DNA from 2 places in the Ensifer sp. 2TAB8 genome. Region 2 is predicted to be linked to the other one. Evidence: predicted binding sites of a transcription regulator. Region 2 holds the regulator's gene; the other holds the start of a gene.
The links. Region 2 encodes LexA, which represses DNA repair genes until DNA is damaged. Its sites were predicted from a motif close to TGTTCNNNNTGTGTTCNG; they were not measured.
Positions count from the first base shown of each region.

Region 1: a site for LexA is predicted at 4,018-4,035, ahead of AB4Z53_RS04305 (YifB family Mg chelatase-like AAA ATPase). Genes of this name have one in related genera too.

Region 1 is NZ_JBFRGB010000001.1:874,007-882,282, reverse strand. It holds gene ugpE (sn-glycerol-3-phosphate ABC transporter permease UgpE) at 1-649, shown strand, start outside; gene AB4Z53_RS04320 (sn-glycerol-3-phosphate import ATP-binding protein UgpC) at 717-1,829, shown strand; gene AB4Z53_RS04315 (endonuclease/exonuclease/phosphatase family protein) at 1,826-2,815, shown strand; gene gshB (glutathione synthase) at 2,962-3,909, shown strand; gene AB4Z53_RS04305 (YifB family Mg chelatase-like AAA ATPase) at 4,127-5,659, shown strand; gene AB4Z53_RS04300 (SRPBCC domain-containing protein) at 5,903-6,391, shown strand; gene cysK (cysteine synthase A) at 6,469-7,437, opposite strand; gene AB4Z53_RS04290 (LysE family translocator) at 7,676-8,276, opposite strand, start outside.
Region 2 is NZ_JBFRGB010000007.1:234,035-242,310, reverse strand. It holds gene AB4Z53_RS14910 (class I SAM-dependent methyltransferase) at 1-434, opposite strand, end outside; gene AB4Z53_RS14905 (cryptochrome/photolyase family protein) at 528-1,976, opposite strand; tRNA gene AB4Z53_RS14900 (tRNA-Asn) at 2,072-2,146, opposite strand; gene AB4Z53_RS14895 (hypothetical protein) at 2,305-2,598, shown strand; gene AB4Z53_RS14890 (thermonuclease family protein) at 2,782-3,504, shown strand; gene AB4Z53_RS14885 (methyltransferase family protein) at 3,733-4,422, opposite strand; gene AB4Z53_RS14880 (hypothetical protein) at 4,519-4,875, shown strand; tRNA gene AB4Z53_RS14875 (tRNA-Cys) at 5,119-5,192, opposite strand; gene AB4Z53_RS14870 (hypothetical protein) at 5,576-5,908, shown strand; gene lexA (transcriptional repressor LexA) at 5,993-6,718, opposite strand; gene AB4Z53_RS14860 (hypothetical protein) at 6,944-7,195, opposite strand; gene AB4Z53_RS14855 (hypothetical protein) at 7,564-8,196, shown strand.

The DNA of each region.
Region 1 (8,276 bases), on a different contig from region 2:
CGGCAAGATCACCGGCTTCAACATGATGCTGAACTCGATGATCCTCGGGCTTGGCTTCGCCGTCGGCAAGATCGTGCTCTCCATGCTCGCGGCCTATGCGCTGGTCTACTTCCGCTTTCCGCTGGCGACGTTCTTCTTCTGGGTGATCTTCACGACGCTGCTCCTGCCGCTCGAAGTGCGCATCCTTCCCTCCTACGAAGTGATGAACACGCTGAGGCTGACGAACACCTATACCGGCTTGATCGTGCCGCTGCTGGCGTCTGCGACCGGCACCTTCTATTTCCGGCAGTTCTTCAAGTCGGTGCCGGACGAGTTGCTGGAGGCGGCGCGCATCGATGGCGCCGGGCCGTTCAAGTTCTTCATCGACGTGTTGGTGCCGCTCTCGCGCACCATGATGGCAGCGATCTTCATCATCATGTTCGTCTACGGCTGGAACCAGTATCTCTGGCCCACGTTGATGACCACCGACGAAGGCTTCTTCACCCTGGTGCGCGGCATCAAGCAGATCCTTCTCGTCTGGGTCGGCTCGAACATTCCTGACTATAACGAGGCCTTTGCGCTGGCGATCCTCGCCATGCTGCCGCCTGTGATGATCGTGGTGATCTTCCAGCGCTGGTTCATCAAGGGCCTGACCGAAAGCGACAAGTAAGCGGAGCGGCGGCGGGACAAAAGGTCCCGCCCGCTTCTGAAACGACACCAAATTTACGGAGGCAGCCATGGCGGCCATTACCATCGCCGAGGTCTCGAAGATCTATCACGGCAATGTCGAGGCGGTGAAATCCGTCTCGATCGACATCGAGGACGGCGAATTCATCGTGCTGGTCGGCCCGTCCGGCTGCGGCAAGTCCACGCTCCTGCGCATGGTCGCTGGCCTTGAAACGATCTCCAAGGGCACGGTCACGATCGGCTCGCGCGTGATCAACGACGTCGATCCGGCCGAGCGCGATATCGCCATGGTCTTCCAGAACTACGCGCTCTATCCGCACATGACTGTTTACGACAACCTCGCCTACGGCCTGAAGAACCGGAAGACCCCGAAGGCCGAGATCGACGCCCGTGTCGCCGAAGCCGCACGCATGCTGGAGATTGAGCCCTATCTTTCCCGTAAACCCCGCGCGCTCTCCGGCGGCCAGCGCCAGCGTGTCGCCATGGGCCGCGCCATCGTACGCAAGCCGGCGGCCTTCCTGTTCGACGAGCCGCTCTCCAATCTCGATGCCAAGCTGCGTGTCTCGATGCGCGGCGAAATCAAGCGCCTGCAGAAGCGCCTCGGCACGACCTCGCTCTACGTCACCCACGACCAGCTCGAGGCGATGACGCTCGCCGACCGGCTGGTGGTTCTGAATGGCGGCCGCATCGAGCAGATCGGCCGGCCGCTCGACGTCTACCACCGTCCGGCCTCGACCTTCGTTGCGAGCTTCATCGGTTCGCCGGCGATGAACCTCGTCAAGGGACACATCGAAGGCGGCAGCCTGCAGATCGGCCTCCACCGGATAGACCTCGCCGGCCGCGCGCCGGTGGAGGGCGCTGTGACCGTTGGCCTGCGCGCTGAGGATCTCCGGCTTGCCGGTGTCGGCGAAGACGCGATGCTGCTCCAGGTCGACTATGTCGAGGAACTGGGCGCCCAGCGGCTCGTGCATGGCACCGTCGAGGGCCAGGCCCTCACCATCGCGCTGTCGCCGGAAACGCCGCTGTCGGGCGATCTCGCTGTAACCATCGCCGTCGACCGCCTGCATTTCTTCTCGCCGGAGACTGGCAAGCGGCTGGAGCGCGGCACGTCGTTTGCGGGCGAAGCCTCGGCGCAGACCCTTCGTCTGGAGACCGCATCGTGATCTTTGAAATCGTAGAGCAGCTAGCCGTTCCCTCGCTCGAACTGCGCGAGGGATTTGCGTCGATCGTGCGCACCATTGCGGCCCATGACGCCGCCATGGGCGCACGCCCGGAGATGAACAGCATCGAGGTCGGCGGCACGCCTTCGTCGGATACGCCGCTCGCCTTTCCGTTCACCGTTGCTGCCTGGAACCTGGAACGCTGCCTGTTCCCGGCGGAAAGTGCCGCGCATCTGGCCGCAACGAATGCTCCGGTCGTCCTGCTTTCGGAAATGGACAACGGCATGGCCCGTACCGGCCAGCGTCATCCGACCGCCGAAGTCGCCGATACGCTCGGCATGCAATACGCCTATGGCATCGAGTTCATCGAGCTTGGCCTCGGCTCCGACACCGAGCGCGAATTCTGCGAGGACGATTTCAACGCCAAAGGGTTTCACGGCAATGCGCTGATGGCATCGATGCCGCTCGGCCGTCCGTTCCTGTTACGCCTGTGGGGCGAACGCCTCTGGTTCACCGATGGCGAGCAGCCGCGCCTTGGCGAGCGCTTTGCGATCGGCGCCGTCATCGAGACCGAGGCGGGGTCCTTCGTCGCCGTCGCCACTCATCTCGAAAGCGCAACGACCGCCGTCTATCGCGAGCGCCAGGTCAAGGAATTGATCGATGCCCTCGACGAGACTTTCCCGGGCCTGCCGGTGCTGATCGGCGGCGATCTCAACACCGGCAACCACGCCGGCGGCGACTTCGAGGCCGAAGGCCTCTTTGCCGTCAGTGCCGCACGCGGCTTTACCCGCCACGGCGGCTCGCTCGACATCATGACCACGCGTCCGAGCCTCATCACCCGCTGGCCGGAGCGGGCGATGAAGCTCGACTGGTTCCTGTCGCGCGGTTTGAAGATCGGCGAGACCCGCGTCGTCCCCTCGCTCGATGAAACCGGTCGTCCGCTTTCGGACCACGATCTCATCACCTGCGCCATTGAGGGCTTTGAATAGGCTCGCCTCTCCTTGCCTAAGGCGCGCCCGCATTCTACATGTCGAGGGCTTTGCCAGTGCGGCAGAGGGCAGCGGTTTTCCGTCCTCTTCCGTTCCGGCGGTTTGAAATCGATCACGGCTATCCGTGATCCATGAGGGATGGGTAGATGGCGAAAATCGTCAATGTCGGGGTCCAGATGGACCATGTCTCGGGCATCAACATCGCGGGGGATTCCACCTTCGCCATGAGCCTCGAGGCACAGTCGCGCGGCTATCGTCTCTTCCACTATACGCCTGAGAAACTGTCGCTGCGCGACGGCAAGGTCTATGCGAGCGCGCAGCAGATGACGCTGCGCGACGTCAAGGGCGATCACTTCACGCTTGGCGAAGCCGAGCGCGTCGATCTTTCGACGATGGACGTCATCCTGCTCCGCCAGGATCCGCCCTTCGACATGGCCTACATCACCTCGACGCATCTTCTCGAGCGCCTGCATCCGAAGACGCTGGTCGTCAATGATCCGGCCTGGGTGCGCAATTCGCCGGAGAAGATCTTCGTCACCGAATTTGCCGACCTGATGCCGAAGACGCTGATCACCCGCGACCCCGCCGAAATCGCCAGCTTCCGCCAGGAGATGGGCGACATCATCCTGAAGCCGCTCTACGGCAATGGCGGCGCCGGCGTTTTCCATTCGACGCGCGACGATCGCAACCTCTCTTCTCTTCTGGAAATGTTCGGCCAGATGTTCCGCGAGCCCTTCATCGCCCAGGAATACCTGCCGGCGGTGCGCAAGGGCGACAAGCGCATCCTGCTCGTCGACGGCGAGCCGGTCGGCGCCATCAACCGCGTTCCGGCCGAGCATGACGCCCGCTCCAACATGCATGCCGGCGGCCGCCCGGAGCCGACCGAACTGACGGCGCGCGAAAAGGAAATCTGCGAACGCATCGCTCCGGCGCTGAAGGCCCGCGGCTTCCTCTTCGTCGGCATCGACGTCATCGGCGACTACATGACCGAGATCAACGTGACCTCGCCGACCGGCATTCGCGAAGTCAAGAAGTTCGGCGGCGCCGATGTCGCCAGCCTTCTCTGGGATGCGATCGAGCGCAAGCGCGCCTGATCGGCGCTAGCGGATAGACTACTCCGGTCGACGAAGCGTGCTGCGGGCCTTCGCCCGCGGCCGTTTGCCGGAACTGCACCTTTGTCGGTGCGTCCGCCTCCTTTCGAATGTTCTGTAATTGTTCTTGTTTTTGTGCGTTATCCGTGCAAGGCTTCTGTCTGCAACTCTGGGCGGTTGCGGCGCCCGATAGCCGGGCTGCCTGGGCGAGGGGGCAAGCATGGTCGCGCGCGTCAGCACGGTGGCATTTCAGGGTATCGAGGGACTGCCTGTTGACGTGCAGGTGATGGTCGCGCCGGGCAAGGTCGGCATGCAGATCGTCGGCCTGCCGGACAAGGCCGTCGCCGAAAGCCGCGAGCGGGTACAGGCCGCGTTGCATGCCTCCGGTCTCGCCCTGCCGGCTAAGCGGGTCACCGTCAATCTCGCGCCCGCCGACCTGCCGAAGGAAGGCAGCCATTTCGACCTCGCCATCGCACTCGGGCTGATGGCAGCCCTCGGCGCCATCCCCGGCGATGCACTGGCGCCATACGTTGTGATCGGCGAACTCAATCTCGATGGCACCATTGCCGCAGTTGCCGGTGCGCTTCCTGCGGCAATCGGCGCCAATGCGCTCGGCAAAGGGCTGATCTGCCCGGCCGAAAGCGGACCCGAGGCGGCCTGGGCCGGGGCCGAGATCGATATCCTGGCGCCGCGCAGCCTGATCGCCATCGCCAACCATTTCCGCGGCACGCAGGTGCTTTCGCGGCCGGAGGCCGCAATCCGCTCGGGCGCATCTAACCTGCCCGACCTCGCCGATATCAAGGGCCAGGAGAGCGCCAAGCGCGCGCTTGAGGTGGCCGCTGCCGGCAACCACAATCTCTTGATGGTTGGCCCGCCCGGATCAGGCAAGTCGATGCTCGCCGCCCGCCTGCCGTCGATCCTGCCGCCGCTCAATCCGGCCGAGCTTCTCGAAGTCTCGATGATCCATTCGATCGCCGGGCAACTGCCGGGCGGCAAGCTGTCGGACCGGCGGCCGTTCCGCACGCCGCACCACTCCGCGACCATGGCGGCCATGGTCGGTGGTGGCTTGCGCGCCAAGCCCGGCGAGGCCTCGCTCGCCCATAACGGCGTGCTGTTCCTCGACGAGTTTCCGGAATTCTCGCCGCAGGTGCTCGACGCGCTGCGCCAGCCGCTCGAGACTGCCGAATGCATCATCGCCCGCGCCAATCACCGGGTGAGCTATCCCGCCGCGATCCAGCTCGTTGCCGCCATGAATCCCTGCCGCTGCGGGATGGCCGGCGAGCCCGGCCGCAGCTGCGCCCGCGGGCCGCGCTGCATGTCCGACTATCAGGCGCGTATCTCCGGTCCGCTGATGGACCGCATCGATATCCGCATCGACGTGCCGGCCGTCAGCGCCGCCGATCTGCTGAAGCCGGCGGCGGCCGAAATCAGTGAGGTCGTTGCGCGTCGTGTCGCTCGCGCCCGTGCCATGCAGATCGACCGCTTTGCCGTCCTCGGCCGCGCGGACCTGACCAGCAATGCCCGCGCGTCGACCTCGCTGATCGAGAAGATCGCAGCACCCGACGCGGCGGGGCTGCAGCTTCTGCGGGATGCGGCCGAAAAGATGAAATTCTCCGCCCGAGGTTACCATCGCGTGCTGAAGGTCGCCCGCACCCTCGCCGATCTCGACGGTGCCGCAACGGTCGGCCGTATTCATCTTGCCGAAGCGATTTCCTATCGGATCGCCGGCGAGCGGCTGCAGGCGGCGGCATAGCGATCGCCCCAGTGCGGCAATCGATCCATGTTTTCTTGTTTTGAGGTTCCGACACTATGTTCTCCCCCAGGCATAGCCGCTGCTCGAAACGCTTGGACGCGCTGATCAGTCTTGTGATGGACGGGTCTTTCCCGGGTCAGCGCCGCGCTTGTCGATCTCGCGCGATGCGGATGAGGTGTATCTCACCGCCGCCGCAAACTCCGGTACAATCATCCTTGAATTAGCCGACAGGGAGTGAACCGGATGACGGATGCATCAGACGGCAGAAGAACCGATCGCGCCGAACGTCTGATCAAGGCGCCGCCATCAGTCATCTATGCCGCGCTCATCGATCCCGTTGCCGTTGCGGTCTGGTTGCCGCCCGAAGGCATGAAGGGGCAGGTGCGTACTTTTGAGCCCCATGTCGGCGGCCTCTTCCGCATGGAACTGATCTACGAGGCGCCGGACGACAGGACGCAGGGCAAGAGCTCGGAGGACACCGACATTGTTTCTGGCCGCTTCGTCGCGTTGGAGCAGGATCGGTGCGTGGTGCAGGAGTCCGAGTTTCAATCCGACGATCCGGCCCTTGCCGGGACGATGCGGATCACCTGGGCGCTGGAGCCGCTGGCAGATGGCACCCACGTCAGCGTCACCTGCGAGAACGTGCCGGAGGGGATTTCCAAGGAGGATCACGACGCCGGCCTTCGCTCGACGCTCGCCAATCTCGCTGGCTTCACCGAGCAGGCTGGCTGAAGCGGGGCTGCCGGCCGCAAGGCAGAACGAAAAAAGGGCGCCCTCGGCGCCCTTACGGAACGTTGGAGAGCAGTGGACTAACCACCCAGACCCTCGAACAGCACCGTCGAGAGATAGCGCTCGGCAAAGGATGGGATGATGACGACGATGGTCTTGCCGGCATTTTCCTCGCGCTGGCCGACCTCGATCGCGGCGGTCAGTGCTGCGCCTGCAGAAATACCGACCGGCACGCCTTCAAGTCTTGCGACGAGGCGGGCGGCCTCGATCGCTTCAGTGCTGTTGACCGTGACGATCTCGTCATAGACCGTGGTGTCGAGGATCGCAGGGGCGAAGCCCGCGCCGATGCCCTGGATCTTGTGCGGCCCGGGATTGCCGCCGGAAAGCACGGGAGATTCCTCCGGCTCGACGGCGATGACCTTGATCGACGGCTTGCGCGCCTTCAGCACCTGGCCGGCGCCGGTAATCGTGCCGCCTGTGCCGATGCCGGACACGAAGATGTCGACAGCACCGTCGGTGTCGTTCCAGATTTCCTCTGCCGTCGTCCTGCGGTGAATTTCCGGATTGGCCGGGTTTTCGAACTGTTGCGGAATAATCGCGTCCGGCAACGTCTCGACCAGTTCCTGCGCCTTGGCGATCGCGCCCTTCATGCCCTTCGCGCCTTCAGTCAGCACCAGTTCGGCGCCGAACAGAGCCAGCATCTTGCGCCGCTCGACTGACATGGTCTCCGGCATGGTGAGGATCAGCTTGTAGCCCTTGGCGGCGGCGACGAAGGCGAGCGCGATGCCGGTATTGCCCGAGGTCGGCTCGATCAGCGTCGTGCGGCCGGGTGTAATCTTGCCTTGCGCTTCCAGGCTCTCGATCATCGCCACGCCGATGCGGTCCTTGACCGAGGCGATCGGGTTGAAGAATTCGAGCTTGGCGAGCAGGTTCGCCTTGACACCCTTTTCCTTGGCAAGCTTGTCCAGTCGCACGATGGGCGTGTCGCCGATCGTTTCCGTGATCGAGGAATAGACGCGGCCGCGGCCGGGCTTGCGTGTGTCGGACATCGGTTTCTCCCTTGGGCGTGAACTCTTGGCCTAAAGCATGTCGCACAAAAGTGTGCAGCGGTTCTGTGATAACGACATGCGAAAAACCATAAACTTGAAGCGCGGCGAGCGGATCTGAAGATCGCGACGCGCTTTAAGAATAGGAACAATGGCCGCGCAATTCCAGAACGGCAAACACGGAGCGACGATCCGCCGAAGGAAAAACCACCGGCGAAGTCGTTGTTCGGGAAAAGTTTTTTCAGCTCGCGCGGACGGCGATGTAGGCGGCCGTTCCGGCGAGCACGCTGGCGGCAACGCGGTTCAGCGCCTTCAGTGCCTTGGGTTGCTTGAGCAGAAGGCGTGCGCGTGCGGCGAGCAACATGTAGGGAACGAGCACTGTCAGGAGCACAAGGAAGGTTGCGGTCAGCAGCAGGCCGTAGTCGCGCGGGCCGATCGCCGCGATGTCGATCAGCGTCGGCACCAGCGCCACATAAAACAGCATCGTCTTCGGGTTTCCGAGCGTGACGAGCAGGCCGGAGAGGAAGGACATCGCCGCATTCGTCGAGGGCTTCGCCTTGATATCCTCGGGCAGCAGCCCCGCGGTCCAGAGCTTCCAGGCGATATAGCCGAGATAGAGGACGCCGGCGAGTTTTACCACCAGGAAGAGGGTGGTGAAGGTCTGGGCGATCAGCGCCAGCCCGAGCACGACCGCCGTCAGGTAGATCATGTCGCCGAGGATGACGCCGAGACCCATGAAGAAGGTTTCGCGAAAGCCGGAGCCGAGAGCGCGCGCAACGAGCGCCGTCACGCCGGGGCCTGGGATGGCTGCAGCGATGAAGAGCGCGCCGCTATAGGCGATA
Region 2 (8,276 bases):
GACTTCGTGTTGGCATTGCGCCAATGCAGGAACTTTTCGATCAGCTGAAGCAGGCCGCGCGCCCGGTTCGGGAAATGCTTGCCGATCTCGGCATTGATGAGGAAGAGTTCGAGAAAGGCGCCCACATCGGGACTGTCCCAGTCGCCGTCGATATAGCTCTCGGCAGCGCCGATGGTGCCGCCTGTCACGGCGCGTTGCGGCAGGTTCCAGTTGTTCAGCGTGAGGATCGCGCTCGGGCCTGCTCTCTTGCCCCTGATCACAAGTTTGCGGCCATCCGGAGCCGTGAGCATCAAGACCCCGGCCTGAAGATGCACGAGCGCGCCGAGCACCATCCGTGCCTTCAATGGGAAGTCCCTGAGGACCATCGAGAGATTCTCGGCAGAAAGCTCCTGTGCGCCGTTGAACGCGGCGAGACTTGCTTCCAGCTCACGCATACACCACCCCCTCAGCTGTTGCATCCGTAGGGTGAGCGTAGCGGCATTCGCCTGAGACGCCAACCGTGGAATTCTACCGGGGGCCTGTATTCGCTACGGTTCTCTCGGCGCGCTTGTGATCTCGCGGAACGCCGCGAGCGCGCGGTCCCGGGCCATGGCATGGTCGACAATCGGCTTTGGATAGGTCGCGCCGAGTTCGATGCCGGCATCTGCGAGGAGTGCGGCCGGAGCAGCAAAGGGGCGATGGATGTAGCGCGGCTCCAGACGTTCGAGTTCCGGCACGAAGCGCTTTACATAGGCGCCGTCCGGGTCGAATTTTTCGCCCTGGAGAACCGGATTGAAAATTCGGAAGAACGGTGCCGCATCGGCGCCTGATCCCGCGACCCATTGCCAGCTTGCTGCATTATTTGCCGGATCCGCATCCACCAGCGTGTTGCGAAACCAGGCTTCTCCCCTTCGCCAGTCGATCAGGAGATCCTTGATGAGGAAGGACGCGGCGATCATCCGCACGCGGTTGTGCATATAGCCATGCCGCCAGAGCTGGCGCATGCCGGCATCGACGATCGGAAATCCGGTCAGGCCCTTGGACCACAGGTAAAAGTCGCCTTCGTGGTCAAGCCAGTGGAAATGATCGAATCGGCGATCGAGGTTGCGCCGGGGGAGTTCGGGATAGTGAAACAGCAGATGGTAGGAGAACTCGCGCCAGGCGACCTCCTTTCGGAAGGTGGCGACACCTTCACCGCCTTCGGTCTGTAACCCTTGTGTCGCGTGCCAAATCTGCGCCGGCGATATCTCCCCGAGGGCAAGGTGGGGAGAGAGCAGGGACGTGCCGTCAGCGTCAGGAAGGTCCCGGCGAACTTTGTAATCTTTGAGCTTTTCGTCGATAAATTCGTCGAGGCGAGCGGCCGCGCCTTTTTCTCCCGGCGTCCATATTTCGCTGAACGTGGCCGCCCAGTTCGGTTTTGTTGGCAGAAGCGACCATTGGCCAAGCGGTTCGGACGACGGCCAGGTTTCCGGTGACACGATTTGTTGCGGTTCGTCGATTGGCGGAGCCGGTTCAAACTTTGAATCGAGGGCGCGCCAGAAGGGCGTGAACACGCGATAGGGGCCGCCGGTCGTCGTCAGCAGGCGCATAGGTTCATGCAGCAACTGTCCGGCAAAACTCTCGGTGGCGATCCCCTGAGCTGAGAGCGCCTTCTTCAAGGTGGTATCGGTGGCGATGCCCGAGGGATCGTAGCGGCGATTCCAATGAACGCGCTGCGCTCCTGATTTGCGCGCCACGTCGGTGAGCACGTCCAGCGGGTCGCCGGAGCGGAAAATGAGTTGCGAGCCGAATTGGGCGAGGCGAGCCCTCAACGCCTCCAGCGAATGATGCAGCCACCATCGCTGCGCAGCCCCCAGCGGACCGTTGCCGCTTTCGTCCGGCTCCCGGATATAGAGCGGAATGACGGGAGCCTCACCGACCGCGGCCGCAAGGGCGCGATTGTCGGCAAGACGCAGGTCCTTGCGGAACCAGACGATGATGGGCGCCGCCTTTGTCATGAATACCGTCTAGGTTTGGGATTGCTCACCCGGGGAACTTAGGTGCAAAATGAAAAAGAGCCATCTGCATCTCTGCAAATGGCTCTTTTAGAAAGTGGCTCCCCGGGCCGGATTCGAACCGGCGACCTGTCGATTAACAGTCGAATGCTCTACCGCTGAGCTACCAGGGATCATCCGCGCCGCTGTTTGCTGTGCGCTTCAGAAGTGAGGCTGCTAATACGCATGCTTTTCTGATTTGCCAAGCGGTTTTTTCAAAAAAAGTGACAAGTTCGGTTGCGAGGCTGTGGAGAAGTCCCCAATTGTGGGAAAAGACGCCGGATAGGGAATGATGAACAAAAACAGGAAGCAGATGCATTTCGGGATCGATCCGCAGACACGACAGATCGTGCTCGGCAAATGGCGCATCACGCTGCCGGAATCGCCACTGCTGCGTATCCTGTTGGGCTCGCTCCTGGTGTTCTGCGGCTTTCTCGGCTTTCTGCCGGTGCTCGGCTTCTGGATGATACCGCTGGGCCTCATCGTTCTTTCGCACGATCTCCCATCCGTCCGCCGCCGCCGCCGCCGTCTGGCGGTCTGGTGGGCGCGTTGGCGCGGGCGCACAAACTCGTCGAAGGGGTCGTGAGCCAAAATCGTCGCTTCCGTCTCTCGGTGGCCGTCTTCGTCAGCGCCGAACCGCACCGACCTGTCTCGTTCGATTCTTCTGCCGCCTGATTCCGAACCTGCATCTGCCTATTGAGGGGGCGGCCGAAAACTTTTCGGCAACGCATCAAACGCATAATGCGGTCGCGAATCAGGATGAGGACGCATGGCCAAAGCCACTACGAAACGTCGAAGCAGGAATTCCGGCCGGAGCAAGGGCAAGCAAGGCGGTATGGCGCCGTGGTATCTGGCCGCCGCGGCTATCGTCGGCGGCGTAGTCGCCTATGATCATCGCGCCGAACTGAAGCACTGGCCGGTGGTATCGGATGTGGTGGCGTTCACGTCCCGTCATGATTCGAAGCCGAAGCCCGCACGTGTCGCGCAGAAAGCGGACGGGCGTCCCGCGCAGCAAGCGGAGAAGCAAAAGCCAACCCCCGTGACAAGAGTTGCGCTTGCAGCTCCCGTGCCGTCGGTGGACGTCGGCGCGAACGCGCCGACACCCGCGGTGCGGCCGAATGAGGAAGTCAAAACGGCATCGATCCGCACGGATCAGTTTTATTTCTGTGGGATTCGCAACGACAACTGCGTGATCGACGGCGCCACTTTCCTCTACCACGGAGACACGATCCGCGTGGCGGACGTCGATGCACCGCGTATTCGCCAGGCAAGCTGCGACAAGGAACGTTCGCGCGGCTTTTACGCCAAGCAGCGCCTGCGCGAACTGCTGAACGCAGGTGACTTCAGGCTGGAAACGGCGAACAGTCGTCAGGACGCCAAGGCCGGTGAAAAGCTGCGGCTGGTCACTCGCGGCGATCAATCCATCGGACGCGTCCTCGTAAACGAGGGACTGGTGCGGCCGTGGACGGGACACACGACGCCCTGGTGCTGAGGCCGATATTTGCAGAACCGCAATGCCTTCGAAGGAAGACATTGCCGCAGCACGCTTCACCAATGTGGTGATTTTTCGGAGGCCGCAGCTCACGCGGTGGTGGTGTGCTGATGGCCTTCTGACTGGATCCCGCCTGTCTCGCCGATCCGCCGCCTCAACCGGTTATGGCGGCAACGGCTCCGGCGTCGCGTTCATCCGGTATCAGAACGAGCAAATCCCACCTTGGCTTCACTGTGCTGATCGCAGCTTACCCGCGTTCATGAATGGAAGAATGCGCGGGACGTCGAGTGCATAGGCGCCATAACTGGGGAACGCGGTCTGCAATACTCGTTCCTCGTTGATCATTCTGCGAAATTGCAGCAGCCACTGGACACCCCCAAGAAGTACTGACCAGACAGAAAGATTGAGGACGATCAAGCCGATGATGGCGATCTCTTCCGTTAGATGGAGCGGGTGGCGAACAACCGAGTAGGGGCCGCCCGTTATCAAGGTCCGGGCCTCCGGCATGATGCTGAAGGCGCGACCGAGCCAGAAAAGAACGAAGGCTGACGAAACCATCCCGACCACGATCATAGCCGTGCCGGCCATTTGAAGCGCCAAGCCTGTATCGGCGGGCTCGGGTAAGTATGCGATCAGCCCGAGAAGAAATGTTCCTGCCATCGCGGTCAAATAGGGCTCGAAGCCAGTGGCTGCTTTGATCGGGGGCAAGCGCGTAATGGCTACCACGCAGACCATTCCGAGGAATAGGACGGTGGCGGCGGTTGAAGTCAACGCCAAGACGTCAGCCGACTGCCATTCGTCTTTCACCACGATTTGCGCGGCGTGAACGATGCGCCGCAACATCGCGATTGCGAAATACGCGCAGATACCGAACCTGCCGATGATGTCGGCGAAGAGCAACGTTCTACCCTTCAGCATCCAAATACCTCCCCCTCGATCGCCGGTAAGAATGCCACGGTTGCGAGCGGCTTCAAGCGTAACTTTAGAAGTTGCTTAATTCGGAAGGTCGACGCCATGTTGTGGCCGCCGCAGCACGACTATGTTTTGTTGGCCACGATGTCGAAATACGTCGTCGACGGATTTATGCGTTCTTTGAAGGGTTTGGTGTGTGGGAGCTCTTTCCGCGCCACGTCCAAGTTCGACAAGGGGCCGCGCCTCTTTAGGGGCGGCAGACAGCATCGGGAGTACGTGCTGAGCCTCGAAAAGATCGGCGAGATTGTCGTCAGAATCGCGCTCGCCGAGATCGATGTGAGGGACGAGCGCTTCTTGCAGAAGGCGATGAAGTGGCAGCGACCGATCCCGTCGCGACCCTCATGGACGCTCACAGGGCGGCCCGGAGGGCGCTATGACAGCCTTCCGCAGAGACAGTGACCTGCGACGTGTTCGTAGGCGGCGCGAAGGAGAAGCGGGGTTCAAGCACCTGCAGCTGGTGAGCGGGTTTCTGGCTCAGGATTCGCTGTGAACATGTCGCATTTCATGTCGTATGGATCCGCCGTCGCCGCGTGGAAGTGCAGGGAAAGCAAGGGAATCTCGTAGCAACATCGCGTTACGCGGAAGCGGTGTTTTTCCGCTTCGCGACGACTGCAACATATTGATTATATTGGTGAATGTATTTGGAGGCCTCGCCCGGAATTGAACCGGGGTACAAGGATTTGCAGTCCTCTGCGTCACCACTCCGCCACGAGGCCTCACGGCTCGGATAACCGAGCGTTGGCGGGGATTTAGAATGATTGCAGAAAATCCGCAAGAGGCATTTTCGGAAAAAGCACAAAGCGAATTTGCGGTTCGGGCGCTTTCCACAGGCAGAACGTCTGGCAATGTCGATTGCTCCTGCCCAGCGTGCAGCAATGCTTCAAGAGGAGGTCGGAACGATTGCCTTCCTCAGCTTACTCCGGGTTGAGACACCTGGGAGCTTTCGCTCAGGCGTGCCACACGCCCGCACAAGCCACGTCTTCTAAATCCCCTGCGGATCTTATCGCTTCGGTGAAATCGGTAGAGGGGGAACGATGACTCCGCTGACATCAGCCGCATCGATAGCGTCCGTCATCATCAAGCGGAGGCAATGGCTTATATGAAAACGAAACTTGTCCTGACGGCCTTGGCCCTCTTTGCTGCGACCACATTCGAGGCGCGGGCAGAGGACCTGGTTTTCAAGCTGAAGAACAACACAAATGCAGTTCTGACTAACTTCTACACGTCGCCGGTGGGCGTCAACGAGTGGGAAGACGATGTATTCGGCCGGCAGGTTCTGAACCCCGGCGAGAACATGGAGATCACCATCGCTGACGGTCGGGATGTCTGCAAGTACGACATGCGCTTCGAATTCGAAGAGGACTCGGGCCTTGATACGACCGAAGATACGCAGGACCTTTGCGAACTCGGTGAATACACCATCCACGAGTAAGCGGCGCGTTATCGGATAAACAAGAAGAGCCTCGCTACCCCAAGCGGCAGCGAGGCTCTTCAGAGTGCCGATTTTTTCTGGAGGTCAATGGTAGCGGCGGATCAGCCCAACGAGCTTGCCCTGGATCTTCACACGATCAGGCCCGAAGATCCGTGTCTCGTAGGCAGGGTTTGCGGCCTCAAGCGCAATCGATGCGCCCTTGCGTCGGAATCGCTTCAGCGTCGCTTCCTCGTCATCCACGAGCGCCACGATGATATCGCCGGGGTTGGCGGTATTGCCATTTCGGATGATCACGGTGTCGCCGTCGAAGATGCCGGCTTCGATCATCGAGTCGCCCTTGACTTCGAGGGCGTAGTGTTCGCCGTTGCCGATCATGTCGAGCGGAACGGTGATGTCGTGCGTGTTGTTCTGGATCGCCGAGATCGGCACACCGGCAGCGATGCGGCCCATGACCGGCACGGAAACTGATGTGTTTTCGGCCACCGGCGCCGGCTTCGGTGGTGCGGCAGGGGCTGCCGCCGGCGGCTTGCCGAGGCTTCCCTCGATCACGCTCGGCGAGAAGCCGCGACGCGGCTGCTGCTGGCTGGACGCGTAGGCTTCCGGAAGCTTGATGACCTCGAGCGCGCGGGCCCGGTTCGGAAGACGGCGAATGAACCCGCGTTCTTCGAGCGCGGTAATCAGACGGTGGATGCCGGACTTCGACGCCAGGTCGAGCGCATCCTTCATCTCATCGAATGACGGCGGGACGCCCGACTCCTTCATGCGTTCGTGAATGAACAGAAGCAATTCCTGTTGCTTGCGGGTCAGCATGGCACGTCGCTCCAGAAGGCGTGAAACAAATCAAGAACAGACACTATCTGTTCCATATGTGTTCTGCAAGTGCCTAAAATTCCGTGAATTCAGTCAATTGGCGCGACTGCGCGTGCTGATTGGTCACTTTTACGGGAGCAAAGCGGGTTTGGGTGATGATTGTGTGGCCGGCAACGGCCGCATTGGACCGCATCGGGCGAATCGCGAGCGTTCTGATGGCGAGGGTCAGGCCGGCTGCGTGGCGGCGCAGGCGTCTTCGAATTCCTTCACCGTCTCGGCGCTGTTGTCTTCGGGAAGCACCGCGTCCGCCGCATCGGTTGCCACGGGCGTGTCGCCGTCATAGACGAACGACTGGATGTAGAACGCAATGGCGCCCTTCCACACGTTGCGTCCATCAATCTGGTGGCAGGGTACGGCGCTTTCGAAGTCCGTCTGCAGTTCATCGACCGTGGCGGCACTGAGCTTGACGTCAGGCATGTTAGGCGATGCGACTATCGAAGCGAGAAGCAGGGCGGCAAGCACGGTGATCGTCCACTTTGAGGCAAGGGTGGGACTACGGGGCGGTTAACGATGTGAACCGCGCTTTCGTTCCGAAGTCCAGCAAACTTGGCGATCACTCTCATGTGTTCAACAGGTCTTTGAGTTCAGGCTGTGACCGTTTTGCGCCAGAGGTGCGCGGCGGCAAGGCCCTTGATCCTGGTGCGATCGGCCGACCCGCATTCGCATCGGTTGTGCCAGTCAATGTCCTCCCTGTTGGAGTGCGCAAATCCCTGTTGTGATCGCGCCGCATTGTCTCGACAGGTTGCAAAAATACGATAACTTTGCGGGGAAAGTGGGGTGGTTGCATGCATAGATTGTCGTTGGCGGTTCTCGGTCTGTTGGTGGCGGCCGGAGCGGCCTCTGCTGAAGAGGGCCGTTCGAATATCTGGAAGCGGATCAACGCCTGGACGGTCGGTTCCGATCCGTCCTTGGGCGGCTCGTGCTACGCGGCGACGAGCTATGACGCCGGCGCGATTCTTCGTATCGGCTTCTATCCAAAGGGATCGGCGAACCTGGCGTTTCTTTCGATCGGCAATGCCACCTGGAAATCGATCGAGCCGCAAAGAGAGTATGACGTTGCCTTGCAGCTCGACCGCGGCCGCCAGTGGCCGGCCGTTGCGTTCGGCGTGGACCTCACGGGTTCGAAGGCTCTGGTCGTCAATTTTTCCAATACCGACTTCTTCACCGAATTCGTGCGCAAGAATACGCTGGCGCTGGCGTTCGAAGGTCGTGTGGTGGCGAGCCTCAGCCTGCGTGATTCGATGAAGGCCGTCAGCGAGATGTTCAAATGCCAGGAGGCCGTGAACACGCTGATGCCGAGCGGCGGACAGGGGGAGGCCGCCGATCCGTTTGCGGGCGCCGGCAACAATGCGCCGAACAATGACCCGTTTGCGGGCGGCGGGCAGAGCAAGTCGTCGAAGGATCCCTTCGCCATGTAATTCCTTGGCGTGAGCACCGGTCCGCGCGAGAGGTGAATATTCCTAAAATATTGCGTGGGTACGGGTCGCCCACCCTCGAC